DNA from 4 places in the Halobacillus sp. KGW1 genome. Region 2 is predicted to be linked to each of the others. Evidence: riboswitches for the same ligand, from Rfam matches in the RefSeq annotation. Region 2 holds a riboswitch; each other region holds the start of a gene.
What was found. A riboswitch is a leader RNA that binds a small molecule or an ion and turns the genes downstream of it on or off. The one in region 2 is predicted to bind S-adenosylmethionine.
Positions count from the first base shown of each region.

Region 1: linked by a shared signal. The riboswitch ahead of AXG56_RS18180 (methionine biosynthesis PLP-dependent protein) and the one ahead of AXG56_RS09355 (methionine ABC transporter ATP-binding protein) in region 2 are both predicted to bind S-adenosylmethionine.
Region 3: linked by a shared signal. The riboswitch ahead of AXG56_RS13090 (O-acetylhomoserine aminocarboxypropyltransferase/cysteine synthase family protein) and the one ahead of AXG56_RS09355 (methionine ABC transporter ATP-binding protein) in region 2 are both predicted to bind S-adenosylmethionine.
Region 4: linked by a shared signal. The riboswitch ahead of AXG56_RS14115 (5-methyltetrahydropteroyltriglutamate--homocysteine S-methyltransferase) and the one ahead of AXG56_RS09355 (methionine ABC transporter ATP-binding protein) in region 2 are both predicted to bind S-adenosylmethionine.

Region 1 covers NZ_LSOC01000006.1:27,339-34,548, reverse strand. Annotated here, with positions in the region: gene AXG56_RS18190 (bifunctional homocysteine S-methyltransferase/methylenetetrahydrofolate reductase) at 1-653, opposite strand, end outside; gene metC (cystathionine beta-lyase) at 640-1,836, opposite strand; gene AXG56_RS18180 (methionine biosynthesis PLP-dependent protein) at 1,833-2,951, opposite strand; SAM riboswitch class I at 3,036-3,146, opposite strand; gene AXG56_RS18175 (DUF4385 domain-containing protein) at 3,232-3,678, opposite strand; gene glsA (glutaminase A) at 3,668-4,639, opposite strand; gene AXG56_RS18165 (cytochrome d ubiquinol oxidase subunit II) at 4,727-5,752, opposite strand; gene AXG56_RS18160 (cytochrome ubiquinol oxidase subunit I) at 5,771-7,105, opposite strand; gene AXG56_RS18155 (class I SAM-dependent methyltransferase) at 7,174-7,210, opposite strand, start outside.
Region 2 covers NZ_LSOC01000003.1:67,240-74,449, forward strand. Annotated here, with positions in the region: gene AXG56_RS09345 (MetQ/NlpA family ABC transporter substrate-binding protein) at 15-845, opposite strand; gene AXG56_RS09350 (methionine ABC transporter permease) at 870-1,538, opposite strand; gene AXG56_RS09355 (methionine ABC transporter ATP-binding protein) at 1,531-2,556, opposite strand; SAM riboswitch class I at 2,636-2,744, opposite strand; gene AXG56_RS09360 (TlpA disulfide reductase family protein) at 2,942-3,361, shown strand; gene AXG56_RS09365 (hypothetical protein) at 3,354-3,674, opposite strand; gene AXG56_RS09370 (thioredoxin family protein) at 3,770-4,084, opposite strand; gene AXG56_RS09375 (toprim domain-containing protein) at 4,095-4,442, opposite strand; gene gcvH (glycine cleavage system protein GcvH) at 4,562-4,945, opposite strand; gene AXG56_RS09385 (arsenate reductase family protein) at 5,029-5,388, opposite strand; gene AXG56_RS09390 (acyl-CoA dehydrogenase family protein) at 5,528-7,210, opposite strand, start outside.
Region 3 covers NZ_LSOC01000003.1:817,046-824,255, forward strand. Annotated here, with positions in the region: gene AXG56_RS13065 (efflux RND transporter permease subunit) at 1-37, opposite strand, end outside; gene AXG56_RS13070 (TetR/AcrR family transcriptional regulator) at 158-1,003, shown strand; gene AXG56_RS13075 (hypothetical protein) at 1,288-1,740, opposite strand; gene AXG56_RS13080 (NAD(P)/FAD-dependent oxidoreductase) at 1,771-2,997, opposite strand; gene AXG56_RS13085 (DUF2188 domain-containing protein) at 3,085-3,282, opposite strand; SAM riboswitch class I at 3,430-3,539, shown strand; gene AXG56_RS13090 (O-acetylhomoserine aminocarboxypropyltransferase/cysteine synthase family protein) at 3,654-5,327, shown strand; gene AXG56_RS13095 (homoserine O-acetyltransferase) at 5,359-6,414, shown strand; gene AXG56_RS13100 (hypothetical protein) at 6,522-7,210, opposite strand, start outside.
Region 4 covers NZ_LSOC01000003.1:1,034,638-1,041,847, forward strand. Annotated here, with positions in the region: gene AXG56_RS14105 (YibE/F family protein) at 1-875, shown strand, start outside; gene AXG56_RS14110 (YibE/F family protein) at 872-1,642, shown strand; gene AXG56_RS14115 (5-methyltetrahydropteroyltriglutamate--homocysteine S-methyltransferase) at 1,740-2,846, opposite strand; SAM riboswitch class I at 2,930-3,033, opposite strand; gene AXG56_RS14120 (carbohydrate kinase) at 3,218-4,327, shown strand; gene AXG56_RS14125 (pseudouridine-5'-phosphate glycosidase) at 4,324-5,262, shown strand; gene AXG56_RS14130 (malate:quinone oxidoreductase) at 5,396-6,898, opposite strand.

The sequences.
Region 1 (7,210 bases), on a different contig from region 2:
GGAAGGGGAACGTCTTCCAAAGATTGAATCATGTGATAAGGACCGAGGCGGCAGTTCACCCCGATAATGTCAGCTCCCTGCTGTTCTAATTGCTGGAGGGCGTTGGATAAGGAGGTGCCTTCTTGGAGAACGCCGGCTTCATGCATGGACACCTGCGCAATAATAGGAAGATCGGTTTCTTTTCGTGCAATCTCCAGCACTGCCTTCAACTCTTCCAAGTCGTAATACGTCTCCAGGAGAAGGCCGTCCACTTCTTCAAACAATAAACAATAAAGCTGTTCGCGGAAGCTGCGTTTGATTTCTTCCAGGCTGACGCTCTGCTTCTGGACACCGCGTATGCCGCCGATCGTTCCGACCACATAGGTTCCTTCATGAGCCGCTTGTTTTGCAAGTCGTACGGCAGCAGTGTTAATCTCTTTTACTTGTTCCTGCAGCCCGTAGCGTGTCAGTTTAATATAGTTTGCTCCATAGGTATTTGTCTGAATAACATCTGCACCGGCATTCACATAGGCGCGGTGAACGTTTAGAACTTCTTCAGAATGGGAGAGGTTCAGTTCTTCGAAGCAGCGATCAATACCATAGGAGTAGAGGAGGGTGCCCATAGCACCATCACCGATCAATGTTTTGTTCTGTAATGCTTCACGTAAGTTCATGGCTCGGCCTCCCATTCGTAGTAAATGCATATGGTTGAATCTGTTTGAGTGCTTGATAGAAATCAGCCAGCAGCTCTTCCGGGTTTTCTAATCCGACGGATAGGCGGAGCAGTCCATCGGTGATGCCGCGCTTTTCCCGTTCTGCTTTCGGCATGGCAGCATGAGACATGCGTGCAGGATAGGAGAGAATTGATTCTACTGCTCCGAGGCTCACCGCAAAGACAGGGATTTGTACCGCTTTGGTGAATTGTCGGACCGCATCTTCATCTCTTAATCGAAAAGAAAGTACCGCTCCCGCACCATCCGCTTGGTAGGAGTGGGTGGAACTGCCCGGATGACAGGAGAACCCTGGATAGTACACTTCTTCAATCAACGGATGCTTCTGCAGCTGCTCTGCAATTAGTTCCGCCGAGCGGGAAGACTGGGTGAGTCGTGTGTGCAGCGTCTTAAGGCCGCGAAGCACGAGCCAACAATCGTGTGCGCCCAAGATCGATCCGAATGAATTCTGCAAAAATCCCAAACGTTCAGCAATTTCAGGGCAGCCGGTAACAGCGAGACCAGCTACGACGTCACTGTGGCCTGCAATAAATTTTGTAGCGCTGTGAAGGACAAGATCGGCACCTAATTCTAACGGCCGCTGGAGGGCCGGTGTCATGAAGGTGTTGTCTACAAACGTCCAACATTCATTGGCTTTTGCGAGCTTCGTTACCGCCTGTATATCAGTGATCTTTAAGGTGGGATTGGATGGTGTCTCAATATAAAGAACCTTCGTGTTCGGTTGGATGGCTCGTGCCACTGCATCCAAGTCTGTCATATCGACAAATGTGTGATCGATCCCAAATCGATCGAGCACGTTGGTGACCATGCGGAACGTACCCCCGTACACATCTTCTGTAATGACGATGTGATCCCCTTGCGATAAAAGCATGAAAGAGGTGGAAATAGCGGCCATGCCGGATGCGAAGGCGAAGCCGTGGGTGCCGCTCTCCAGCCCGGCGATCGTGTCTTCCAAGGCTTTTCGTGTCGGATTGCCGGAACGACTGTAATCATAGTCGCCCGGTTGATCGAAATCCTGCTGGTGGAACGTGGATGCTTGGTTAATTGGAACACTGACGGCACCTGTCTGCGGATCAAATTTATAATCGCTGTGCAGTAGACGGGTTTGAATGGAATGGTCGGTCATTGTACAATCTCCTCCTTCAGTAAGCTGCTCAAGGTCTGTTCCAAATCTTCCAGTAAATCATCGATGTGCTCAATTCCTACAGAGAACCGAAGCAGACGGTTGCATACTCCGTATCCCGTGCGGATTTCTTCCGGTATATCCGCATGCGTTTGTGTAGCCGGATACGTAATAAAGCTTTCAACCCCCCCGAGACTTTCTGCAAAACATATCAAGTTCAGGCTGCGCAGAAACGGGTCGATCCACTGCTCATGCTGCAGACGGAAAGAAATCATTCCGCCTCGCCCCGGATAGAAGACGTCTGTTACCGCAGGGTGCTCTTTTAAATAATCCACAACGGCTTTCGCGTTTGTTTCATGCTGCCTCATTCGCAGCGGAAGGGTCTTCATTCCGCGCATAAGCAGCCACGAATCAAGTGGGGAAAGGACGGCGCCGGATGTATTCTGATGGAACTCCAGCGTTTCGTTGACCTGTTTTCCTTTACTGACAAGAATACCTGCAAGTACGTCGTTGTGACCCGCAAGATATTTGGTTGCGCTGTGGATGACGACATCCGCCCCTTCTTCCAGCGGTTTTTGCAGGACGGGAGTATAGAGCGTGTTATCGACAAGCAAGAGCAGGTCGTGTGCTTTTGCCAGTTTAGATACCTCTCGGATATCTGTTGTATGCATTAGTGGATTTGTCGGTGTTTCAATGTAAATGGCTTTGGTCTGATCGTTGATGTAAGCAGTCAAATTATCCAGCTCTTTGCTGTCACAGTAGTGGAAATTCAGGCCGTAGCGTTCTTTCATATGCTCGAAGAGTCGGTATGTCCCGCCGTATAGATCTTCTGAAACGATAATTTCGTCCCCTTGCTTAAATAGAGAAAGGGCCGTTTGGATGGCAGCCATTCCGGAACTGAAGGCGAACCCGGCTTCGCCGCCTTCGATATCAGCAATGGACTTCTCCAGAGCCTGCCTGGTCGGGTTTCCTGTCCGGGTATAATCGAAGCCTGTGGATTCCCCTAAGCCGGGATGACGGTATGCGGTAGAGAAATAAACAGGGGGATTTATCGCGCCTGTGGGCTCTTCTTTCTGGTTTCCAGTTTGGACGAATTTAGTATCAGTGTGCGGACACATGTGAACATTCCTCATTTCTAGTAATCTTGTATATAAATAAAAAAAGCCTTCTTAGATAAGAAGACTTTGACGTTTCCGCTCTTCTTCTTATCTTCCAAGTTGAATAGACAACTTGCTGGAGTTAGCACCTTTCTGGTTAGACCAGGGGTTGCTGAGGCTTCACAGGGCCAGTCCCTCTGCCTCTCTTGATAAGAGATTCAATTGTATAAATGTAAATGTTGTTGACTACTTTACACTACTCAGAAACTTTTGACAATATACCTTGTAGAAATTTTTACTTTTATCCGTATTTTTCTTGGTGTCTCTTTTTTTGCTTCAGATACTCTTCATCTTCACGCACCAGCTTCCATTTTTCTTCAAAGATGCGTGCCGATTCCGCTTTTTCTTCATCGATCTGCCGTTCGTTCACCTTACCGTCATCGCCGTACTTTTTTCCGCCTTTATAATTGGCGTATCGTCTGGAGCGTGTGTATCCCATCTGGAGGAATTTACGGGCCATATCCATACCTACAATATCTTCTGCTTTCTTATATTCAAGGAATTGCTCATAAATCTTCTCGGAAGATTCCTTAGCAATTTCCGGTGTTTTGAATCGCCAATTCGGCAGGATCTCACTCTTGTAAGGCTCGACAAGGAGGACCCCCTGCTCTCCTTTACCGACCCGGTACTTTCCCGGGTTTTCTTTGAAATTGATATGGTCGAAATCAAGGTCGTAGTCAAACGCCATTATGTTCCTCCTCTGCATCTGTATTTTCCACCCCGAACATATTTAAGCCGAGATCTTTGGACAGTTTTTTGATTAAGGCTCCGCCGGCTGTGCTGTTCCCCTTCTTATCAATGGCAGGCCCGACGACACCGATTCCCATCCGGCCGGGGACGGAACCGATGATGCTGCCGGATACACCGCTTTTGCAGGGGAACCCTGCTTCTACTGCATAGTGGCCGGATGAATTGTACATGCCGGAGGTCATCATGATCGCCTTCACAGTCCGAAGATGGTGGGGTGGGATCAGCCGCTCTCCGCTTGCGGGGTCTTCGCCGCCTTTTGCCAGAAAGAGTCCTACCTTCGCGAAGTCTGTACAGCACATCATGACTGCATTCATTCGGAAGTAAAGGTCGAGTGCTTCTTCTACATCTGTCACGAGTGTCCCGTTGCTTTGCATAAAGTATGCGAGAGATCGGTTTCTTGCTCCGTTGCCTATTTCTGCTTCGTAGACTTCTTCACTCATCTCCAGCTGATCATTACTTGTGATGCGGCGAAGGAAAGTAAGGTATCGGTCGAAGCGGGTTTCCGTATTCTGCCCCTTAATGAGAGAGGCGACCGCAATAGCTCCTGCGTTGATCATTGGATTAAACGGTTTGTGGGTCACATGTGATTCCAGTTGACTGATCGAGTTGAAAAAATCACCCATCGGTTCCATTCCTACGGTTTGGAAGACGCGGTCTTTCCCGAAATCCTGGAGGGCAAGCATGAGGCCGATGATTTTGGAAGTGCTCTGCATAGGAATGTGCTGATTGTCTCCACCGGCGGAATAGGACTCCCCGTGTGTTGTGAGGATGGAAACACTTAAGTGATCTTTGATTGTTTCATCGAAATGAGGAATGGTCATATTGACATTTCCATGGGAAGCGTACGGTTTGCTGTCTTCGATTGCTTCCTCTAAGTATTGATTGGTCAACTTCTTCATAGTTTCACCTCTCTTTGTCTCTATGTACCCCGTACGGTCCTAAGGATAACGATATAAAAAAGAACGGCAGCTTAAGCTGCCGCTCTTCTATTCCTGTTTCAAGTAACGGCGGTCTTTCAGGAACAAGCGCCAGAACAGGATGAAAGCAGGAATCAGAATTCCGAATCCAATACCGTAGACGACAAGCATCTGATAGAAGATGTCCGGATTTGTGAATCCTTCTTCTATAGTCAAATCAGGATAAATCAGATAGGGGAGGTGCGCATTGCCATAGGCATAGATAGCGATGCCGTATTGAATGATGATCGCAAGGACGGCAAGTCGTGATAGTCCACGCTGTCCATTCTTCCGGCGGATGAACAAAAATGTATAGCCGATCAGGAAGAAAAGAACAGATAATCCGAACGTAAACCAGTTCGCCTGGATATTGTCAACGATCCATGCCGCCTCTTCCGGGAAGGTACCGATGGTCAACATGGCCACGGCAATACTGACCGGTCCAAGCCAAATGGCATGCTTCCGGAACGTGTGATACGCCTTCCAATCGTCTGCCTCTTTTGCATAATCCATCAAGAAGACGGCCGAGATGAATAATTCGGTCGTCAACCCGAAAGCGATATGCATATATAAAGTAGGGTGGGACAGAAGCTCTCCATAATGGAGGCGGGGGTAATCATTATCGAAGTCGATGAATCCTCCTAATGTGATAGGGAGGATACTGACGAGCAGCGCAGGAATGATCAAACCTGTGAATCCCGATGTGATACGAAGTGTATTCTTAAATCGATCGGTATGGTGCTGAAAAACCATGAACGTCGTTCGGATGGTCAAGAGCAAAATACCCAGAGCGACCGGGACGAGCAGAATACTTCCTAAGAGCGTCGTTGCAAATGGGAAGAAGGTTACAACGGAGACAACAAAAATGACGAGAAAAACGTTGGTTACTTCCCATGTCGGTGATAAGAACCGGTTGGCAATCTGAGAGGCGCCGGTTTGCCTGCTCTTACTGTAAATCATTCCCCAGAAACCGGCCCCGAAGTCGAGGGAACCCAGCATAGCGTAGACAAATAGTAAACTCCATAAGATAGTAACCGCCAATGTAGATGCTTCCATTACTCATCCCTCTCCTTTCTAAGTGGTTTCTGAAGGTTCCAGATCTTTGGTCACTGGATGCTTCTTGAAATAATAACGAAGGACGAAGCCGGTGACGAACAACAGGGTGATATAGAGCGTAATGAATAAATAGAACAGAAATCCGACACTGCTGGATTTTGTCGCCGCATCCCCGGTCCGGAGTACATCGGTAATGGTCCAAGGTTGTCTTCCTATACAGCTGAAGCACCAACCGCTCTCAATTGCAATCATTGCAAGGGGACCGCTTACGACGAACAAAGCGAGAAGCCAGCTCGGGAACTCCCGCTTGAGAACATGCTTCCAGAAAAGGGCGATCATCGCTACAAATATCAAGACGCTGCCGATTCCCACCATGACATTAAAAAGGATGTGGACGTATAAAGGGGGCCACAATTCTTCCGGCCATTCGTTCAATCCCATGACTTCCGTGTCAAATCGGTCTCCTGCAAGAAAACTTAGACCGCTGGGTATTTCAATGGCATATTTGACCCGCTCTTCAGCTGCCGATGTATATCCACCGATCGAAAGCGGTGCATAGCGGGTCGTTTCAAACAAACCTTCTGCTGCTGCAAGCTTGCGTGGATTATTTTCATATAATACTTGGGCTGTTTCGTGTCCGTTAATCGCTGTGGCGAGAGAAGTAAGAGCACCGAAGTAGATGGCGATCATCAGCGCTTTCTTATGGTATTTTCGTTCTTTTAATGAAATGTTTTTCCTCATGAGACGCAAAGCGGCAATGGAAGCTACTAAGAAAGCTACGGTCATATAAGCGGATAGGGTCGTGTGAATCGCGGTCACTCCGAAACTCGGATTGAAGAAGGCCGCCCATGTGTCCACATCCGTCACTTCGCCGTCCGGTGTAATACGGAAGCCGGCTGGAGTGTTCATCCACGCATGCACGTCTGTGATGAGAATCGCTGAAGCGGTCGCTCCAAGAGCTACGAATATAATACTGGTAAGTCTTAAGGAAGGCGGGAGTCTGTCCGCTGCATACAAATAGATCGACATGAATACTGCTTCAATAAGAAACGCAAAGATTTCCATTTGGAACGGCAAGGCAATTACCTGCCCGACAATCTCCATGAAATCAGGGAACAGCAAAGAAATCATGACACCGACAATTGTCCCGGAGGCGATGGAAACAGCGAGAAGAATCGCGAATCCTTTTGTCCACCTGCGTGCCATCAATGCGTAGTCAGAATCTTTCTTTATAAAGTAAAGCACTTCTGCGATGATGATCATGACTGGCAGCCCGACCCCGATCGTCGCATAGATGATGTGAAACCCAAGCGACGTTCCGAACAAGGCTCTGGCCATTACAACGACATCCATTCCAATCCCACCTCACTAGTCATCAATACTCCGCTTATTTTTCCTAGGAGGAGGAAGTTTATACACTGTCAGGAACTTTTTGCTCCGACAACCATCCATTCGTCA
Region 2 (7,210 bases):
ACTCGTTTTATCCGTTATTCGCTGTCTTCCTTCACAGGTACGACGGCACCATCGTATTCTTCTTCAATAAACGTTTGAATCTCATCAGAATGAAGCACCTCAACCAATTTCTTCAACGCTTCATTGTCTTTATCATCGCTGTTAGCTGCAATCACGTTCACGTAAGGGGAATCCGGACTCTCTAAAATAAGGGAATCCTCCTGGGGATCCAGACCTGCTTCAATGGCATAGTTCGTGTTGATTGCTACAAGAACTTCTTCTTCCCGCTTATACGTTTCCGGAAGGTTGGCTGCATCTACACCGGAATCGAATTTAATATTTTTAGGGTTTTCCACGATATCATCCACCTGGGCATCGACTTTCTCCACGTTTTCGTCAAGCTTGATCAGGCCTTCGCGCTCCAAGAGGGCAAGGATTCGTCCATGATCGGATATAGAGCGGCTCATGACGAGTGTCGTTCCGTCCTCTACATCTTTGATATCATCATATTTCTGAGAATAGATCCCCATAGGCTCAATGTGGATGCCGCCAAGGTTCACAAAATCGTAATCGTTATCTTTCTCCTGCAGTTCCATGTAGGGAATCGTCTGGAAGTAGTTCGCATCAATACGTCCTTCGTCCAAGTCTTTGTTTGGAAGGATATAATCCTGGTACGTTTCAATTGTCAGCGTAATGCCTTCCTCTTCAAGAAGCGGCTTAGCTTCTTCCAATATTTCTGCGTGTGGGACACTGGAAGCCCCCACCTTAATTTCATTCGAATCACCGGATTCTTCATCAGAAGAACCACAAGCGGACAGGACAACAGTGAACAATATTGCCAGTAAACCTAGTGACCATTTTTTCATAAGTATTTTCCTCCTAAGGTTGTTTTATCTTTTATCCAATCGACGGGAAATGAAATCCCCGATGAATTGGAAGATGAATACGAGCAGAATGATTAACACAGTACAGACGAATACGACATCGAAATCACTGCGCTGGAAGCCATAGAAATACGCGAAGTCCCCAAGACCTCCTGCACCGATCGCTCCGGCTACAGCCGTATAGCCTACAAGGGCAATTGCTGTAACAGTAATACCCGAAATCAAAGCTGGCATCGATTCCGGAAGCAGCACCTTGAAGATAATGGTGGAGTATTTCGCCCCCATCGATTTTGCCGCTTCCACCACTCCTTTATCCACTTCCTTCAATGCAATTTCTACAAGGCGTGCATAGAACGGAGCACCACCGATGATCAATGCCGGAAGCGCAGCCTGCGGTCCACGGATTGTCCCGATAAGGAAGTCGGTGAAAGGGAAAAGCAACAGAATCAAAATGATGAAAGGTATGGCCCGGAATACGTTGACGACCGAAGCTGTTATACCATTTAAAATCTTGTTCTGCCATAAACCTCCCGGAGAAGTGAGGTACAACAGAAGCCCGAGCAGTAAGCCGAGGATAAACGTCCCGATCACAGATATGATAGTCATATATAATGTCTCATTCGTCGCCGTGATCATATCTTCCATTCTTACGTTTGGAAACAGTTGATTAAACATTCGGATTCACCTCCACTTCTACGGATGTAGATTGAATATAGGAGATGGCCCGCTGCCTCTCACTTTCTTCCCCTTCCAATTGCACGAACAAGGTACCATACGCCCCTTTTTGTGTTTGGGTGATCTTACCGTGCAGGATATTGACATCGAGCGCAAACTCCCTTGAGATCTCACTGATCAGCGCCTGATTCGTACTTTCTCCTACAAAGTGGAGCCGGACGATTTCACCAGACGAATAATGGTCTTTGATCAACTGGAGAGAGTTCTCTTTATCGGGATCTCCCATTACTTGATCAACAAACTTCTTCGTCACCGTTTTTTGTGGACGAAGGAAAACATCGAGCACGTCCCCATGTTCTACAATCTTCCCCTGCTCCATCACCGCTACCTGATGGCATATTTTTCGAATGACGTGCATTTCATGAGTAATCAGCACGATGGTCAACCCAAGCTTTTCGTTGATATCAACGAGGAGGTCGAGAATCGAGTCCGTCGTCTCCGGGTCTAAAGCAGATGTCGCTTCATCGCACAGCAGGACCTTCGGGTTGTTGGCAAGGGCCCGGGCGATTCCGACCCGCTGCTTCTGCCCTCCACTCAATTGGGACGGATATGAATTCCCCCTGCCTGACAGGCCGACAAGATCGATGAGTTCATTGACACGCTTCTTCCTGTCTTCTTTCGGTATCCCTGCTATTTCTAATGGAAATGCGATGTTATCAAAGACGGTACGGGACCACAGGAGATTAAAGTGCTGGAAGATCATCCCGATGTCCTGTCTTGCCACCCGCAATTTATTCTTGCTTAAAGTGGTTAAGTCCTGATCATCGACGATAATACTTCCCTCCGTCGGGTCTTCCAGTCTGTTCAGCAGCCGGATAAACGTACTTTTCCCTGCACCACTGTATCCGATAACGCCATAGATTTCTCCTTTATTGATCGTGACGCTGAGGTCATCCACCGCACGTACTTCACGATCTTTGGTCTGAAAAATCTTCGATAGACCTTTGATAGTAATCATGATGTTTCCCTCCTGACAAAAAAAGCGCTTCTCTGTTCAGGAGAACAGAAAAGCGCACATCTATTGTATTCGCTCTGTTCTCTCATCTCCCAGAATTTTAACTCTGCAGGATTTGGCACCTTGTCAAGCGTACGCTTGCCGGTTGCCGGGCATCATAGGGCCAGTCCCTCCGCCTCTCTGGATAAGAGATTCGCTTATTCGCATGTATAATTTTAATAGCACAAGATGGATTGTAGCATCGCACCAAAATTGTGTCAACTGGAAATATTCCGTTTTTCAGAAAAATAAGTCGTTTCCATGTGCCTCTCATTGGTCGAAGGACTCGGACAATATGTGGTAGCATGTTGCTGTAAGCTTAGTCCAATCACATAAAGGAGCCGCAGATATGAAACAAAAAGCACCCGACTTCGAATTACCGTTTATAAATAAACAAGGAACTTATCAACTAAGAGAAGATAAAGGAAAAGCCGTCGTTCTGACCTTCTGGGCATCCTGGTGCCCGGATTGCGGAAGGGATCTTCCTTTGAAGGAACAGCTATATCAGAACGCAGATAAAGAAAAAGTAAAAATGCTGACGATCAATGTCACAGGGCGGGAAAGAAGTCCGGAAGCGGGCATCGCTTACACGAAAGAATTCCTCACTCAGCCGACCCTTGCCGATAAGGACAGGACCGTATATGACCTGTTCGGATGCAGAGGAGTACCCTCAACGGTCATCATCGATCAGAACGGGTTTATCCACGAAGCGTTTGGTGATCAAGCTTCCTTTCTCGATATCGCACAGTCCTTGGGAAGAATCATTTAGCAAGAAACATCAGGGATTCCAAATAAAGCACATCAGAGAAGGAGCCGTGAATTCGGATGAGGGAGTCGTCCATCGCCGTCAGCCTTTCCCTGCCGGCAAGCAGATCCTCCATCACAGAATCTTCCACATGGATACAAAGCGTGCCATCATCCGTTCTTTGCACATCAGGACATATCCCCGCCGGAGTGATGAGGAAAGTAAATAAATTATTCTTGGACTGAAAAGCTACATGGATCTCTCTTTCCCGCCAAGATGGAATCAGATCGTTCCTATGGTTCACTTTCTCTATCCAAGTCTTCATCATTTCCACCATCCTAAAACGCCCCCTTTGCTTAGACATTCTTGCAAAGGGGGCGTTTTTCCTGTTTACCAACAAGGCTTTCCTTCGTCATTTCCCGGGAAATTAGCTTATTGTTTTACATATTCAGCTGTTTGTTCATACATATGAGGGACCGATTGAAACGCATACACCTTTTTGACGATTTGTTCGTTCTTCATGATTAAAAGGCATGGAACACTCTCAATTTGAAAACGCTCCATAGCGGAAGGGTTCAAGGAAGCATTCACTTTTATGAATACTTCCTCGTTATACAATTCTTCCAACGTCCTCAGCATCTTTTCTGCTAAATGACAGGTAGCACAAAAAGGGCTGTGAATGAACGACAACGTGTATCGGTCCTGCTTCGACTGCTCGGTCCACTCCTGTGAGTCAAGTTCCTGCACAAGCTTCCTCCTAAATCAGATAAATGGACTTCACTTGAAAATGGTGGTTCAACAATGCTCGGGCGAGCTCCTGTTCAGGCGTGGCTGCTACTTCCCGGAAGGCTTTATCGATATAAATATGCTCGGCGTGCGGAAGCTCTTCGGTCAACTGCTTCCTTAGTTTGTAGCCCGAATCGTCTTCATCCACTAAAATATATACCCTGCGATCATCCAGGTTGTGGTTGAAAATCATCTCCTCCATCCGCTCGATTCCTAAGGTGCCGTACGTGCAGATGATTTCCACTTCTTCATCCAGCACTTTCTTCAGTTTCTTCTTGTCGGTTATCCCTTCGACAATGACGATTCGCTCTCCATCCATATGCATCACCTTCTATAAAGAAACAGACCATGCCGGAAGAGACATGGTCTGAACATGATTAAGATCCAACGCGATCATGTCAGACAAGCGCCTGTTCCCACCTGTCCGTACTGAAATAATTAATCTTCGTTGATCATTTCCTTGTATTGTTCCGGAGACATTAGTTTGTCTATTTCAGAAGAGTCATTCGGCTCTACGACAACCATCCATGCCTTTTCATAAGGAGACTCATTGACGAATTCCGGGCTGTCTTCCAGATCTTCGTTCACTTCTACTACTTTACCGCTTACCGGAGCATATAATTCAGAAACGGTTTTAACGGATTCCACACTGCCGAACGGCTCGTCCGCTTCCAGCTCATCTCCCACTTCCGGAAGTTCAACGAATACGATGTCGCCAAGCTCTGCTTGTGCAAAGTCAGTGATGCCGATACGTACTTTTTCTCCTTCGTCTTTCACCCATTCGTGTTCTTCAGAATAACGTAGTTCTTTTGGTAAGCTCATGTAAGAATACCTCCACAATCAAATTATATTTTGTTTATTTTATTACCATAAAAGCAAGAATGCCTTTATTTCCACACATCTGCTCACGGAAGCCAGTTTTCTTCAAACTCTTCCGCTTTGAAGCCGACGGTGACCCGGGTGCCGTCTGTTACAACAGGCCGTTTGATGAGCATGCCGTCAGAAGCGAGCCATTGAATCATCGTATCTTCATCTGCGTCTTTCAGCTTTTCTTTCATGTTCTGCTCTCTATACTTTTTCCCGCTCGTGTTAAAGAACTTCTTGGCAGGTTTTCCGCTTTTAGAGACCAGGTCTTTCAATTGCTCTTCTGAAGGTGGCTCTTCGACAATATGTACAGCTTTATAGTCCACCCCGTTTTCATCGAACCACTTTTTTGCCTTTTTACAGGTTCCGCAGTTCGGATACCAATAGAAGGTTACAGTCATACAAAACGCTCCTTCCTTCTTATTGTATTTTATTCTATCACATTGCCAGGTTATATTTCATGGTGATTTTTTTGCACAAATGAAAAGAACCCTGCACTTCCATCGATCAAGGAAGAACAGGGCGCCTTCTTCACGCAGTTTATACGATATATTTTTCTGCTTCGATCAGAGCTTTAGCAATTTCCCGTTTCTTGGCGATGACATTTGTAGGAGTGTAACGGGTAAGTTTTCGTAGTGCCCCAAGCATCATTCGTAAAGAATCCCCACTGTCTGCAGCGATCAGTGTTTCCTTAGCATGTGCTTCTAGACGGTTGAACGCTTCCTGCACATAAACTTGCGTGTACAACAACTTTTGTTTACTATTCTCTTCTCCTACTTTATCCATCGCTTTTTCTGTTCGGAGAACGGCAGATTCCATATTGTATACCTCTCCGACCATATCAGCAATATTCACAAGAACTTCCTGCTCACTTTCCAGCTTCTCCCCAAACTTCTGAGCAGCAACGCCGGCAGCAAGAAGACCGATTTTCTTAGCATTGGCAACCAGATATTTCTCTTGAGCAAGTGGTTCTGTGCCAGGCTCTTCCGGCATCATCGTCATGATTTCTTCCTGCAGCTTCTGTGCTTTCTGAAGCAGCGGCAGTTCACCTTTCATCGCTTTTTTCAGCAGCGTACCGGGAACAATCATCCGGTTGATCTCGTTGGTTCCTTCAAAAATACGGTTGATCCTTGAATCCCGGTAAATCCGCTCTACTTCATACTCAGCCATAAAGCCATACCCGCCGTGAATTTGTACCGCTTCATCAACGGCAAAGTCCAGCAGTTCCGTCGCGAACACTTTGTTCAAGGAGCATTCAATAGCATACTCTGCAATGACCTTCGCTACAGCGGCACCATCCTTCAATTCCTCATCTGATAGTTTGCCCATGCTTTGTTCAAAGAGTCCAACCGTCCTGTACACAGAGCTTTCATTTGCATACGTATTCGCAGCGACGGAGGCGATTTTTTCCTGGATCAACGGGAAACTTGAGATCGGCGTTTTAAACTGCTTACGCTGTTTAGCGTAAGTGACAGATAACTCGACGGCCCGTTTCGCTCCTCCTACCCCTCCGATTGCCAGTTTGTAGCGACCGACGTTAAGGATGTTGAAAGCGATGACGTGTCCGCGCCCTACTTCTCCGAGAACATTCTCTACCGGGACCTCTGCATCCTCAAGAATCAGTGTTCGTGTAGAAGAACTCTTGATTCCCATCTTTTTCTCTTCCGCCCCCGTTGAGACACCTTTGTAATCTCTTTCGACGATAAACGCAGTAAATTTATCTCCATCGATCTTGGCATAGACAACAAACACATCGGCAAAGGCCGAGTTCGTGATCCATTGCTTCTCTCCATTCAAAATGTAATGCGTCCCTGCTTCATTCAACTTGGCCGTCGTTTTCGCTCCGAGGGCGTCGGATCCGGAGCCCGGCTCCGTCAAAGCATATGCTGCAATTTTATCGCCTACAGCCAGTGCAGGAAGGTACTTTTGCTTCTGGTCGTCGTTACCGAAGAACACGATTGGAAGGGATCCAATCCCCACGTGAGCCCCGTGTGTAATGGAAAAGCCGCCGGCTCTTGCAAACTTTTCTGTAATAAGGGAGGAACTGATTTTATCAAGCTGTAACCCTCCGTATTCTTCCGGGACATCGGCACCAAGCAAACCGAGTTCACCGGCCTTCTTCAATAGAGCTACGGAATGTTCAAACTCGTGATTTTCAAGTTGATCAATTTTCGGAACGACTTCTCCTACTACAAAATCTTCCGTCGTCTTAGCAATCATCAA
Region 3 (7,210 bases), 750 kb from region 2:
ATTTGTTATTCATCGAAAAATCGATGATTTTTTTCATAAAAGAACTCTCCCCTTCCATTTGACCGTTCAGTCACTCACCAATATAATATATATGACCGAACAGTCATGGTCAAGTGGGAAGTCCACCTTTTTTCAACGTCAAAGGAGCGAAACATATATGGAACCGAAGTCCACCTATATCATTGAACAGTCAATCAAGTTGTTTGCCAAAAAAGGGTTCAGCTCGACATCAGTACAGGAAATTGCTACACAATGCGGAATATCGAAAGGGGCATTCTACCTTCACTTCAAGTCAAAAGACGCCTTGCTGATGGACATTTTCCACTATTACTATAATCAGATTCAAGGGAAGATCGACAGCATTAATGAATTAAATTTAGATGCCCGCCAAACCTTCCTGAAACAGATGCAGGTCACCTATGAAGAGTTAGCAGCGCACAGAGATTTCATAATAATGCAGATCCGCGAGCAGGCCATTCCGTTCAATGACAATATTGAGGAGTTCATCAATAAAACACGACTTCAATCCTACCTCTTCTACCATTACCATCTAAGGAAAATCTACGGAGAAGACAAAGAGGATATCCTCTGGGAAGTCAGCCTGTTAATGCAGGGAATACTGAAGGGTTATATGGATTTAATTATTATTGAAGCAGCTGACGTAGACTATGAAGCAATTTCGCGTTCCATGTTAAGATACGCGGATTATATAGTGGAAGGGTTCGAGAAGCACAATGACCAACCAGTCATCAACGAATCCTTTATTAAGAACATTTTGCCGGATGCTTTTACAGACAATCGTAAAAAGTTCTTCCTCGAAGAATTAAAGACCAGAAAAAAAGAGGCAGACCGCGATACAGCGGATACGTTAACTGTATTGATGGAAGAGATCAAACGGGAGGAGCCACGTCCCGCCATTTTGAAAGCTCTCGCTGCCAATTTAGAACCCCTCGAGGATTATAAAGGATTCCTGCAGGAGCTCCGCCTTTTCTACAGAATCTAAGACTACAAACCTGTGTGGAAACTGGAGAGGATAAAGATAGAACAATAATCCTCTCCGCATATGTAAAAACGTTTCTTGTTCAAACACTCTCTCGTTCCTTGACTTATAGTAGGACAATCTTGGGACATGAAAATGGGCAACTGGATCAGCGGAAACAGACAGGTCCCTGGTAGAGAAAAGCTACGAGGAGCACCGGACGCCCCGTGGAAAGCCCGGAGCACACCGACTCCAAAACCACTGCGGAAGCAAACCAAAGCCAGTCACAAATTTGACTGGCTTTGGTTTTATTTCTCCGCTTCCATGATTTGATCGAGCACAGGATAAGCCGCTTCAATTCCTTCTTCCGCAACAAGACAAGCTACCCCGACCGGTGTATCCCAAAACGAATCCGGGATATATGGATTCTTCAAACCTGCCGGCTGATAAAGAGCGCGATAGATCCGTTCCAAGTGCTGCCTGGTCACTGCCTCTTCCTCTTTTCTTTCGCCTCTTGCCAACAGAAAAACGTGACGCATGGATTGAAACAGATTATCTCCCGGCATGAACGTATATTCCTTAAAGAATCCAAGCTGTTTCTCCGCCTGCTCCTTTAAACCATGACTGACACATAGATCATCCAAATGTTCACGAAGGTGCCGGTAAACTTGTTGGAACACTCTCCGCTTCTCCTCCTGCATGACCTTATCTGTATAAACCTCTTGCAGCTTTGCATATGCGGTTTCTTTCGTCCATTCCATCCCCATCACCTCTCTTTATATAGTTCGCCGTCAGGGAGAGGAATCCTTGTCATATCCGAATGCTTCCGCTTCCATTTCGACAGATTGGTAAAGCAGAGGAAAGTCTCTGGTCCCTTCTCTCAAATAATCCCCCAATTTCGGCGCCACTTTGTTCCATACCATCGGGTTGGCAGCCATCGCTTGAAACAGGGCAAGTTCATTCTTCGAGAACCTTTTTAACGAGTGGATATAATCCAGCGTCAACTGAAAGCCCGGGAAGAGGTGTTCATCCCGCTTTTTCTGGAAAGCTTCCATGACCACTTCCCTGTCATCACCTGCATCGATCCGCATGCACGCATCTGCGAGCAGAAACGCCTGCATGAAAGCATCATTAATACCAAGTCCTGTACTTGGGTCTTTACTGTGACCTGCATCGCCGATCAGGGCCCATCCGTTTCCATAAGGTTTACGGAAAAAGTTAGGCACCCCTGAGGTCCCGATGATACTTCCTTGCAAACGGGCATTCTCCAACCGCTTTTCCATTCCATACAGCTGCTTGTACATACGGACAAACGCTTCGGGGGAATCTTTCATCATAGTTTTAAACTCATCCGGATGAACCTCAAGACCGATACAATCTCTTCCTTGTTCCATTGGGAACAAAAAGCCGATTCTTCCTTCATGAAGAAATATTTCCGTAGTAGGCGTTTCCAAAGGGGGAATTCCCTCAAAATATCCGTACAGCACTGGTCTGAGAGGCGGTGTATCGTGATACACTTCCGCACCTGCCTGGCGGGCGATCGTCGAATGTTTACCATCTGCTCCGACAATTAAATCACCATACACCTCTTTCTCTCTCCCTTTCCCTTTTATCCTCACCCCTACCATGCGGTCTTGATCCCACAAAACCTCCCGCACAGCTGTCTCTGAAAGAAAGGTTACTCCCTCGTACAGGAAGGTGCGTTCTATAAGAAGCATATCCAGGCGGTCACGCTTTGGTATGACCGTGTAGGCAGACCTCGGGCCATCTATGTAACTGGAACCGATATGTGTCCTCATCCGATCCACCTTCCGCAGGCCGCCAGCCAGCAATTTGTCTAAAATGCCGAGTTCTTCTAAGTAACCGGTATGCGACATATAATGAGTTGATAACGTATCACTCGGGAAAGGAGCTTTATCTATAAGAAGTACTTTTTTTCCGAGTTTTCCAAGCAGAACTGCTAAACTCGCGCCTGCCACCCGTGCACCTGTAATGACCACATCATAGCGATTGTCCATAAAGATCCCCTCTTCTTTTCTACTAATCCTGCTTCCACTCTACCAGATTCATAACATAAAAAAACTCCCGTTTCCGGGAGTCATGTATTAGTACGTGCGCTCTTCTTCTACTTCGTGATTCTGATTCATAATGGAAAGCTTGCTTGGTGAGTTTCCTTTCGCCATTTCTTCAGCCTTTTCGATGGCAGTATCACGTTTATCGTAAAGATCTGTCGGAGCCACGTCTTCGATTTTAACAAACCAGCCTGTTACGTCTTTATTTGGGACTACACTATATTCTTTCATTCTATCTTCACTCCTCTACTATTTTTGAATGTAGTAAGAGCATTCCCAGCTGGATGCATACTCAAACATCAAAGGCCTCGGAGAAAGGGTTTGACATTGCACAGGCACACGTATATAATTTCAAACAAGTCAGACTAATCGAATACACTCTTATCGAGAGCGGCAGAGGGACTAGGCCCTACGACGCCCGGCAACCATCAAGCAAAGACTTGAAAAGGTGCTAAATCCTACAGATCCGGTGATCTGAAAGATAAGGGGAGGTAATCCGTACATACAGCCCTCTTCTTTCTTACAGAAGAGGGCTTTTCGTTTGCCTTCCGCCACCAAGGTAGAGGTTCCTAGGAACAACAATCCAAGGAGGAGAATGATTGATGACTTTCCCTAACCACCCGTACGGTCCAGAGACTTTGTTGTTACACGGCGGACAGGAGCCAGACCCGGCTACCGGTTCCCGCGCAGTGCCGATTTATCAAACGACCTCTTATGTCTTCCGAGACACAGACCACGCTCAGAACCTGTTCGCCCTTGCAGAACCGGGAAACATTTATACGCGGATCATGAACCCGACCGTGGATGCTTTCGAGCAGCGGATGGCTTTATTGGAAGACGGAGCCGCAGCTGTAGCTACTTCTTCCGGAATGTCAGCGATCACACTCGCCATTTTGAATATTGCAGGGGCCGGAGATGAAATCGTGGCTTCCTCCAACCTTTACGGCGGCACATACAACCTCTTCGTCCATACCCTTCCGAGGTATGGAATCCATGTTCGTTTCATTGAAGGCAGCAGCCATGACGACTTCCAAGCAGCCATTACCTCAAATACAAAGGCTATTTTCGCGGAAACGATTGGAAATCCGAGTCTGGATGTTCTCGATATCGAGAAAGTGGCAGCTGTAGCCCACAGTCATCACATCCCACTTATTATCGATAACACCTTTGCCACCCCTTATGTATGCCAACCTTTCGCATGGGGCGCGGATATCGTCGTCCACTCCGCTACGAAATGGATCGGGGGACACGGCACGACGATTGGCGGTGTCGTCATTGACAGCGGCCGTTTTAACTGGGACCACGAGAAGTTCCCTGGATTTACAACTCCGGATGAGAGCTACAATGGAATCCGCTACGCCGATCTCGGTCCCGCAGCCTACGCGGTTAAACTCCGCGTCCAACTTCTCCGGGATATCGGGGCATGCCTAAGCCCGCAAAATGCTTTCCTGTTGCTGCAAGGGTTGGAGACGCTGCATCTCCGAATTAAAAAGCATGCGGATCAGGCGCTCGAGATTGCCAGGTATTTAGAAAAACATGAAGGAGTCGAGTGGGTGCGTTATCCGGGATTACCCGATCATCCTACCCATCCCCTTGCTGAGAAGTACTTCCATTACGGCCACGGCTCCATCGTCGTTTTTGGTATTTCAGGCGGCAGGGAAGCTGGTCGTACACTGATAGACAACATCGGATTGTGGTCCCATGTAGCTAACGTCGGCGATGCAAAATCGTTAATTATTCATCCCGCATCCACCACACACCAACAGTTGAACGAGCATGACCTGAAGAAATCGGGCGTCACCGAGGAGCTCGTGCGTCTGTCTGTAGGCCTGGAGTCGGTTGATGACTTGATTGATGAATTGGATGCTGCCATCCGCCAAGCTACAGGTGCTGGGTCGGCAAGTAAAAACAGGAACCATCCAGCACTGCCGATTCTACAATCATCCTTGGATCGTTCAGAAGGCCAACTGAGGAAAAGGACGATCGGGTTTACCACAAGTCCTTCTCCGGAGGATGTAAACAGACTTGCTCAACTCGGCTATACGATTGTGGATCTATCCTCAGAAGAAGAGGCACCTACTTATGTGGATATCCTTCATTTTGACCGGTTGAACACAGATGAACCGATTATCGAGCAGCAGCCGCACGGAATTTTGTGGATTAATGAGGCAATAGCGGAGGATGAGGAAACCACGATTTCCGGTATACGAATATATGACGCTGTCGTAGCGGTTCGTACAGGAAAAAGCATCTCCTCCTCTCTACAATCGGTCTAATCGAAAGCATTACGGAAAGGAGAATTCGTTCATGTCATTGAAAAACCCAGTCAGCCAGGAAACAGAAAGTCCAGTCCTTTCCATTGGTCCTTTGGAATTAGAGTCAGGAGATAGGCTGACTGATGTAGAACTCGCTTACGAGCGTTATGGTAAAGCGGATGCTCCTGTCATTTTAGTCTGCCATGCGTTGACGGGAAACCAATTGGCAGTCGGATCAAAGGAAGAACCTGGCTGGTGGGCTGGCTTGATCGGAGACGACTGTCCCATCGATACGAAACACTATCAAGTCATTACCTTCAACGTGCTCGGCGGCTGTCACGGTTCTACAGGACCCGCGAGCATAAACCCCGACACCGGTAAGGAATACAAACAAACATTCCCACCTGTTACCATCCGGGACATGGTTAACGCCCAATTTGAAGCGCTTAGAAGACTGGGTATTCAGCAGTTAGAGGCAGTCGTCGGGGGATCACTGGGCGGTATGCAGGCATATGAATGGGGTCTGCTGTACCCGACCTTTATGAAGAAGCTGTTTATTCTCGCAGCCACTCCTTATTTGAGCGATTACGGGATTGCCTTCAACCACATAGGATCAAAAGCCATATGCTCCGATCCCGCATTCAATGGAGGAAATTACGTATCCAATACAGCTCTGCAGGGTTTTGAAATAGCGCGCATGACCGGAATGGTCACATACCGCAGTGGTACACTTTTTCAGCAGCGGTTCGACCGATCACAGGCCAAAGAAGATCGTTATGATATCCAGTCCTACCTCGATCATCAGGGAGCCAAGATCAAAGAACGTTTCGATGCCAACAGCTATTTATACTTGCTTGAAGCTATGAATAACCATGATATTGGAAAAAAACGAGGAGGATGGGAAGCAGCAGCCGCCCTTTATAAAGCACCTATTTATACCATCAGTTTCGAACATGACCTCCTTTATCCGGAAAGTTTAATCGCCCGCTTCTCTGCTCTCGCACCCCAAGCGGAGCATTATCATGTGACGACTGATTTCGGCCATGATGGGTTTTTAGTCGAGTTCGAACGATGGGGGCAATGGATTAAAGAAAAATTAGACACATAAGAAAGAGGCCGGATGTTTTCACATCCGGCCTCTTCCGCTTGTTATTTTACTGAGTTCCTTGACAGTTTTTTAAAGCTCCTCGCCATTAAGGGAAAAGACTCTTTCGCTTACTGCTTCCCTTCAGCTGTTTGATTCTGTCCGAGGTTTTCCAGATACTCTTCCTTCATCCAGTCCTTTACTTCTTTCCTCTTCAGAAGCAGATGATCCGGCCAGTCTTCCTTCGATTGATCCAAGTACAAGAGGATTCCTTTGTCTGACAAGGCCAGGTTTCGAGGATCGATCTGAACAGATTCGTCGTCCAGCTCCTCGCGTGCAAGCTCTTCCGCCATACCTAAATAATCCTTGTCTGCTTTAAATATTTTCTCCATATCAATGGCAGAGCCCGTTTTCTTATCAAAATTCAAAACGGTCTGCATTTCGATGGGCTCTTCTGATCCTATCCTCATCGTTTCAAGAAAGCGCACATTAAAATAACGATGGTCCTGATGGATGACTTCAAAGTTTATTTGCAATTCCGTAGGCTGATCCACTTCCTGCTCTTGTGTACTCAAATAGCTTTTCTGCTTAAACATGGCTTTACGCTGATTCACATAATCCGTAATTTTTTGGTCAATTTGATTGTTGGGGGTATCAGGATATTGGATGGAGATGTGGTAATCCTGATAATCTTCTACATCCGATTCAATATCTACATCATAGATAGGCATTTTAGTCGATTGCTTCCCGTCTTTATCCTCGTTGGCATTGGCTATGAAGGAACAGGCGGACAAGAACAAGACTGCGATACCAAATATAT
Region 4 (7,210 bases), 970 kb from region 2:
TGAGCAACGAATACTCTTCTTCGGAAGCATACGACCAAAAGTACGAGGAAGGGAATGAAGTGTTTGTTTCCATCGATGAAGATTCGCTGCAGGAAGATGGACTGACCGGTGCGATCATCGATGCAAAGCGTGACAAATACGTCCTCGCTGCCGCCTGGGTCTTCCTTTTTCTACTGTTGATTGTCGGTAGAAAGCGCGGCGCACTCTCGATCGTCAGCCTCGTCGTCAACGCAGCCTTGATGTACTTCGCGCTCGATCTTTATATCGCCAATTCCGACGGTACCCTGCTCTTTATCTGCAGCGGGCTCGTCATTTTGTTCAGCATCGGGTCACTCCTTTTCTTAAACGGATTCAATCAGAAGACGTATGCTGCCATTCTATCTACGCTGATCGGCATTTCCGTTTCTTTAGCGATCGCCTATTTCGTCATCCAGGCCCTGCAGGGGAACGGCCTCCGCTATGAGGAAATGCAGTATTTGACCCGTCCGTACAGGGAAGTATTCATGGCCGGGCTGTTCATCGGCTCGCTTGGTGCCGTGATGGACGTATCGATCACGATCGCTTCGTCACTGTTCGGACTCTATGAGAAGGATGCCGCCATCACAGGAAAGGCATTGCGGAAATCCGGTATGGACATCGGAAAGGACGTCATGGGGACCCTGACGAGCATCTTGTTCTTCGTCTATGCCGCCGGCTCGATCCCGTCGATTCTTCTCTACTTGAAGAATACATCGCCGCTCGGCTTCACGCTGTCCATGAATCTGTCGCTTGAAATAGCCCGGGCGCTTGTCGGCGGCATCGGCATTGTCCTGACGATCCCGATCAGTGTCTACACTACACTGTTCATCATTAACGCAAAGAGGAAGAGATCATGAATGTACTAGTCGCCTTAACCGCCATATTATTCCTATTGATGGTCCTCGTCGGAGGAAAAAAAGGAGTACGATCGTTCGCATCGTTATTCTTCAACTTCGTCATTCTCATCGTCGCGCTGTTTTTCATGCTCGATCCGCACATCAATCCGATCATCGTGACCATCATCGCCTGTGCGGTCATCAGCTACGTCAACCTGATTTACGTGAACGACTGGAATTTGAAGACGGGCACCGCGTTTCTCGCTACGATGGTCACGATCGCCATTTTGCTCGTCGGCATCCACTTGATTACAGATATGTCGATGATCCAAGGGTTCAGTGAAGAAGATTCCGACAGCCTCGCGCCCTACTCGTTATACATCGGGCTCGATTTCGTGAAAATCGCCGCCTCCGTCATCATCATCGGGACAATCGGCGCCATCACGGAAGTGGCGATTTCCATCACGTCATCGATGAGTGAGGTGCAGCACCACCATCCGGAGATCTCAAGGAAGGACTTGTTCGTCTCCGGCATGAACGTCGGCCGCGACATCCTCGGGACGGATACGAACACGCTGTTCTTCGCCTTCTTCGGCGGCTACCTTGCCCTGCTTATCTGGTTCAAGGATTTGGACTATTCGCTGGGCGAAATCGTCAATTCCAAAGTGTTCAGTGAAGAGATGATCGCGATCTTTTGTGCCGGCATCGGCATTGCGCTCATCATTCCGGTCGCAGCGGCCATCCATTCCTTTTTCGCGGTGCGGAAGAAAGCGATGGCTGCTGAATAATACCCCTTAGCAGAGGACGGGGCGTCCCCATTTACCGGACCCCGCTCTCCACACAAAAAGCGTCCGGCTCGTAAGCCGGGCGCTTTTTCTATACTATCTATCTCCAAACTTCCCCTGCAATTTCAAGCACGTGGCGGATCTTCGCCCACTGCTCTTCTTCTGAAATCACATTCCCCTCTTCCGTCGATGCGAACCCGCACTGCGGGCTGAGACAGAGCTGGGACATCGGCACATAGTCGGATGCCTCTAAGATCCGGGCTTTGATCCGGTCCGGGTCTTCCAGTTCGCCGGTCTTCGATGTAATCAGGCCGAGGACGACCGACAGATCCGGGCGGTTGACGTGACGGAGCGGTTCGAAGCCGCCGGAGCGTTCATCATCGAATTCCAGGAACAGGCCGTCGACGTCCAAACCGTCGAAGATCGTCTCCGACAGCGCTTCATAGCTCCCTGTCGTCATGAAGGTCGAACGGAAGTTTCCGCGGCAGATGTGCATCGTGATCAACAGGTCTTCCGGACGCTCTGCGATCGATTCGTTGATCGAACGGGCACACAGGGTAGCGGCACGTTCCGGATCGCGGCCTTCCGCAGCAATCGCTTCTCTGCCTTTTTCCGAGAAAAAACTCGCCCAGGCGGTATCATCGAGCTGCAGGTAGCGGCACCCTTCTTCGTAAATCCGCTGGATGAATCCTTGGTACGCATCCACCAAATCCGCGAGCAGCGCTTCATCCGTCGGGTAGATCTCCCTGTCGATGTCGGCACGGAACAGGAGCATGTTGGGGCTCGGAATCGTCAGCTTTGCGACGGAATCGCCGGCGATCTCTTTCAGGAAACGGAAGTCCCTGATGGCCGGATGATCCGTGAACCCGACCTTTCCAGTCACTTTGACACCGCGCGCCTTCGTCTCCACCCCGTCGAACGGAAGTCCCTTCTCCTTGTCGTAGCCTTCCACTCCATCGAGTCCTTCAAGGAAATCGAAGTGCCACCAGCTGCGACGGAAATCCCCGTCTGTCACGGCAGGAAGTCCTGCCTCTTTCTGTTTCGCGACAAGCTTCGTTATCTCTTCGTCTTCGATCCGGCGCAGCTCTTCTTGGGAAATCGTCCCCTCCGCTTTCTGCCGGCGCGCTTCCTTCAAACGCTCAGGTCTCAGGAAGCTCCCGACATGATCGCCTTTGAATGGAGCTCGTTTGATGGTTGAATTCGTCATCTCTATCATCCTTCTTCCGTTGAAATTAAAAAAATCCACACTTCTCACCAAAAGAAGAGCGGATTACCTGCGTATCTAACCTCTTCTCATCTGCAAGCACGTACGCTTCTGGAATTAGCACAGTACCCGTCAGGAGTCTGCTGCTAAGGCTTCAAAGGGCCAGTCCCTCCACCTTTCTCGATAAGAACGTTTATCTATGAAGTTGTTAGCCCCACTATACAGCAATTCCCAAACGATTGGCAACCTGTTGTCGGAAAATTTTGTCGATAAGTCGGACGTACGACCTGTCTCTATTTTATTGCTAGCTTTTTCCAATTCAGCTACTTTAGACATATGTTCCATGAATCAAACATTTGTCCGGAGGGCTGTCTATGTTACCAAACAAACTGACCGACCGCGAACGTCAGGTGTATGAACAGATTGCAAATAACCCGTATATTTCCCAACACGACCTCTCCCAAATCCTCGCCCTGTCCCGGTCCACCGTCGCCAACGTCATCTCCCAGCTTGTACAGAAAAATATTCTGCTCGGCCGCGCCTATGTCCTGAATCATTCCCGTCCTGTCCTCTGCATCGGTGCCGCCAACGTCGACCGCAAGTATCACTGCCTGGAGCGCTTCGACTATAAGACATCGAATCCGGTGCGATCGACCGCAAGCGCCGGCGGCGTCGCCAGGAACATCGCGGAAAACCTCGGTCGTCTCGGAAACCGGCCGACACTCATCACTGCTGCCGGCAGAGATGCCGACTGGGAGATCATCGCCCGCGCCTCTGCCGAGTATATCATAATGGACGGCGTCCTCCATCTGCCGGACCGGAACACAGGCACGTACACCGCTGTCCTCGACGAGCACGGAGAAATGACGATGGCCTTCGCCGATATGGCTATTTACGACGCTGTTCTTCCGGAGGAGATCCGTCGTCACGAGAAGAAATGGAAGCAGGCCGAATGCGTCATCGCCGATTTGAACTGCCCGCAGGAGACGCTCGCCTTCCTGCTTAAGGAAGCAGCCGCCGACCACACGCCGGTCGCCTTCATCACCGTCTCGATACCGAAAATGAAGCGGCTGCCCTCGGATATCAGCGGCCTGACGTGGCTGATGACGAACGTCGAAGAAAGCGCCGCACACTTCGACATTCCCATTCAAAACGAAGCCCAGTGGAAAGGCGCCGTTGAACACTGGCTCGCCTGCGGTGTCCGCTATGTCACGGTGACATGGGGCAAGCGGGGTGTCATGGTCGGGGAAAGCGGTGGCAGCATCCGCCACTATCCCGCCCCTGCCCTCGACACGACCGTAGACGTCACGGGCGCCGGAGATGCATTCTCCGCTGCAGTGCTGCACGCCTGGCTCGACGGCAGTCCACTGTCCGAAGCCGTCCATGCCGGACTGAAGAGCGCCGCCCTCTGCGTCCAGACGACAGCAACCGTCCATACCGATTTGACGACCCATCTATTAAAAAAACAGGAGGAGTTCCTATGAATCTCAATCCCTATCTCTCCCTATCACAAGAAGTGAACGAAGCTTTGGATAAAGGAAAGCCTGTCGTCGCCCTCGAATCCACCATCATCTCCCACGGTATGCCGTATCCTGAAAACATCGAAACGGCGAAGGAAGTCGAGCAGATCATCAGGGATAACGGAGCCGTCCCGGCGACGATCGCCATCCTTGACGGCCGGATCAAAATCGGGCTGACAGCGGAAGAATTGACAGCGCTCGCCTCAAGGGATGATATCACCAAAGCTTCCCGTAAAGACCTCCCGTATCTGCTTGCGACCGGCCGCTCCGGTGCGACGACGGTAGCCGCAACGATGATTTGTGCCGACCTCGCCGGCATCCGCCTGTTCGTGACCGGCGGCATCGGCGGCGTCCACCGCGGGGCCGAAACGACGATGGACATATCGGCAGACCTGGAGGAGCTCGCCAGGACGAACGTCGCAGTCATCTGTGCCGGTGCGAAATCGATCCTCGACCTCGGCCTGACCCTCGAGTATCTGGAAACGAAAGGAGTACCGGTGATGGGGTATCAAACCGACTCCCTTCCTGCCTTCTTCACGCGCACATCCGACTTTGCCGTCCATTTCCGCGTCGATGACGCAGAGGAAATCGGGCGCATCCTTCATACGAAGTGGGAGCTCGGTCTTCAAGGAGGAGCCGTCATCGCCAACCCGATCCCTTCCGGTCACGCCCTTGATGCGTCCTACATGACGGGCGTCATCGAAGCGGCGCTCGTTGAAGCGAAGCAGCAGAGCATCACAGGCAAGGACGTCACACCGTTCCTGCTGGATCACGTCAACCGCGCCACCGAAGGCAGAAGCCTCGCCGCTAACATCGAACTCATCAAAGCGAATGCCGGACTCGGAGCCGCTGCAGCCGTCGCTTTTTATGAACAAAAGAAAAAAGCCTATCAGCGATAGGCTTGTCCAGGAAGAAGCATCTTTTTCCATCCGCCGGCGGGAAAAGGGGGGACCTTTCCCCTTCTCCGACCCGATCGGCGACTGCTTTTGGAAAACGATATGCTTCTTATTTTTTTCTTCTTTCTATACACCCCTAACTAAAGATCAGTTCCTTTTTTGCCAGACCAAGCGCCTCATCTGTCGTACGGTGGATATCCTGGATCATCCGCGGGTGATCGACGAGCGATACGCCGTAGGATGGAATCATCTTGGCGAGCTTCGGCTTCCATTGATCGATATGGTCAGGGAAGCAGCGGTTCAGCACATCGATCATGACGTGCACGGCTGTCGACGCCCCCGGGGATGCCCCGAGCAAAGCCGCAATCGAACCGTCCGCACTGTTCACGACTTCCGTCCCGAACTGGAGCGTTCCTTTGCCGCCTTCCTTCGTATCCTTGATTACCTGGACACGCTGGCCGGCAACGACGAGGTCCCAATCGGAGCTCTTCGCATTCGGGATGAACTCCCGTAAAGCATCCATCCGCTGCTCCTTCGACAGGAGTACCTGCTGAATCAAATACTTCGTCAGCGCCATTTCCTTCATTCCCGCTGCAAGCATCGTCAAAATGTTGCCCGGTTTGATCGATGTGAACAAATCCATCAACGAACCTGTCTTCAGGAACTTCGGCGAGAACCCTGCGAACGGACCGAACAACAGCGTCTTCTGATCGCCGATATAGCGGGTATCCAAGTGCGGCACCGACATCGGCGGTGCACCTACAGGAGCTTTGCCGTACACCTTCGCTTCATGCTGTTCGACAATCTCCGGATTCTTGCAGACAAGGAACTGCCCCCCGACAGGGAAACCGCCGATTCCTTTGCCTTCCGGAATGCCGGACTTCTGCAGAAGATGGAGGCTTCCACCACCCGCACCGAGGAATACGAAATCCGCCTTCCGGGTTTCCAGCTTATCGTTCTTATCATCGTACATCTTCAATTCCCAGCGGCCGTCGTTCGTCCGATATAAATCCTTGACGTGGTGATGATGCTGCACTTCCACCCCTTTGGCCTCCAGATTCTGAAACAGCTTCCTTGTCAAGGAACCGAAGTTGACGTCGGTACCGCTATCCATCTTCGTCGCCGCGACCGGTCCGTGAGTATGGCGGTCGTTCATGATGAGCGGAATCCACTCTTTCAGCTGCTCTGGATCTTCCGAATACTCCATCCCTTTAAAAAGAGGATTTTGTGACATCGCATCATAGCGCTTCTTCAGGAAGTCGACATTCTCTCCTCCGAAGACGAGACTCATGTGGGGCAGTGGCCGGATGAACTGTTCCGGGTCCTTCAACTGGCCGGTCTTCACCAAATGAGACCAGAACTGTTTGGACACCTGAAACTGTTCATTGATCGAGACAGCCTTCGTCATATCGATCGAACCATCCGCCTTTTCCTTCGTGTAATTCAACTCACACAAAGCCGCATGGCCAGTCCCTGCATTATTCCATTCATTCGAGCTTTCTTCTCCGGGCGTTCCGAGCTTCTCAAAAACGGTAATGTTCCAATTTGGGGCTAATTCCTTCAAGAGTGAACCGAGGGTCGCACTCATAATGCCAGCACCTATCAAGATCACGTCTGTTTTCGTTTCTCTGCTGCTCATATTAACCATCCTTATATCATGAAATTTGCAGAAAAGATGCCGAGGTCACAAAATCGCACCTCTCCTGTCATTTAATGACCCTGTCTCTATGATACCGCTTTATACACCGAAAAGTCACTATTATCTAACAATTATATACAATTTTTCATATCGGAAAACGGCAGGAAAGGCGTCTGTCCGCACATGACCAAGGAAAAATACGTTCTCCGATATAGTAAGAAAAGAAAGCATGTCCCGTGCATGTAAAAAACACATGGGACGAAAATTGGAATCGTGCTACCATTTCCCATAGAAAGGGTGTTATGTATCTTC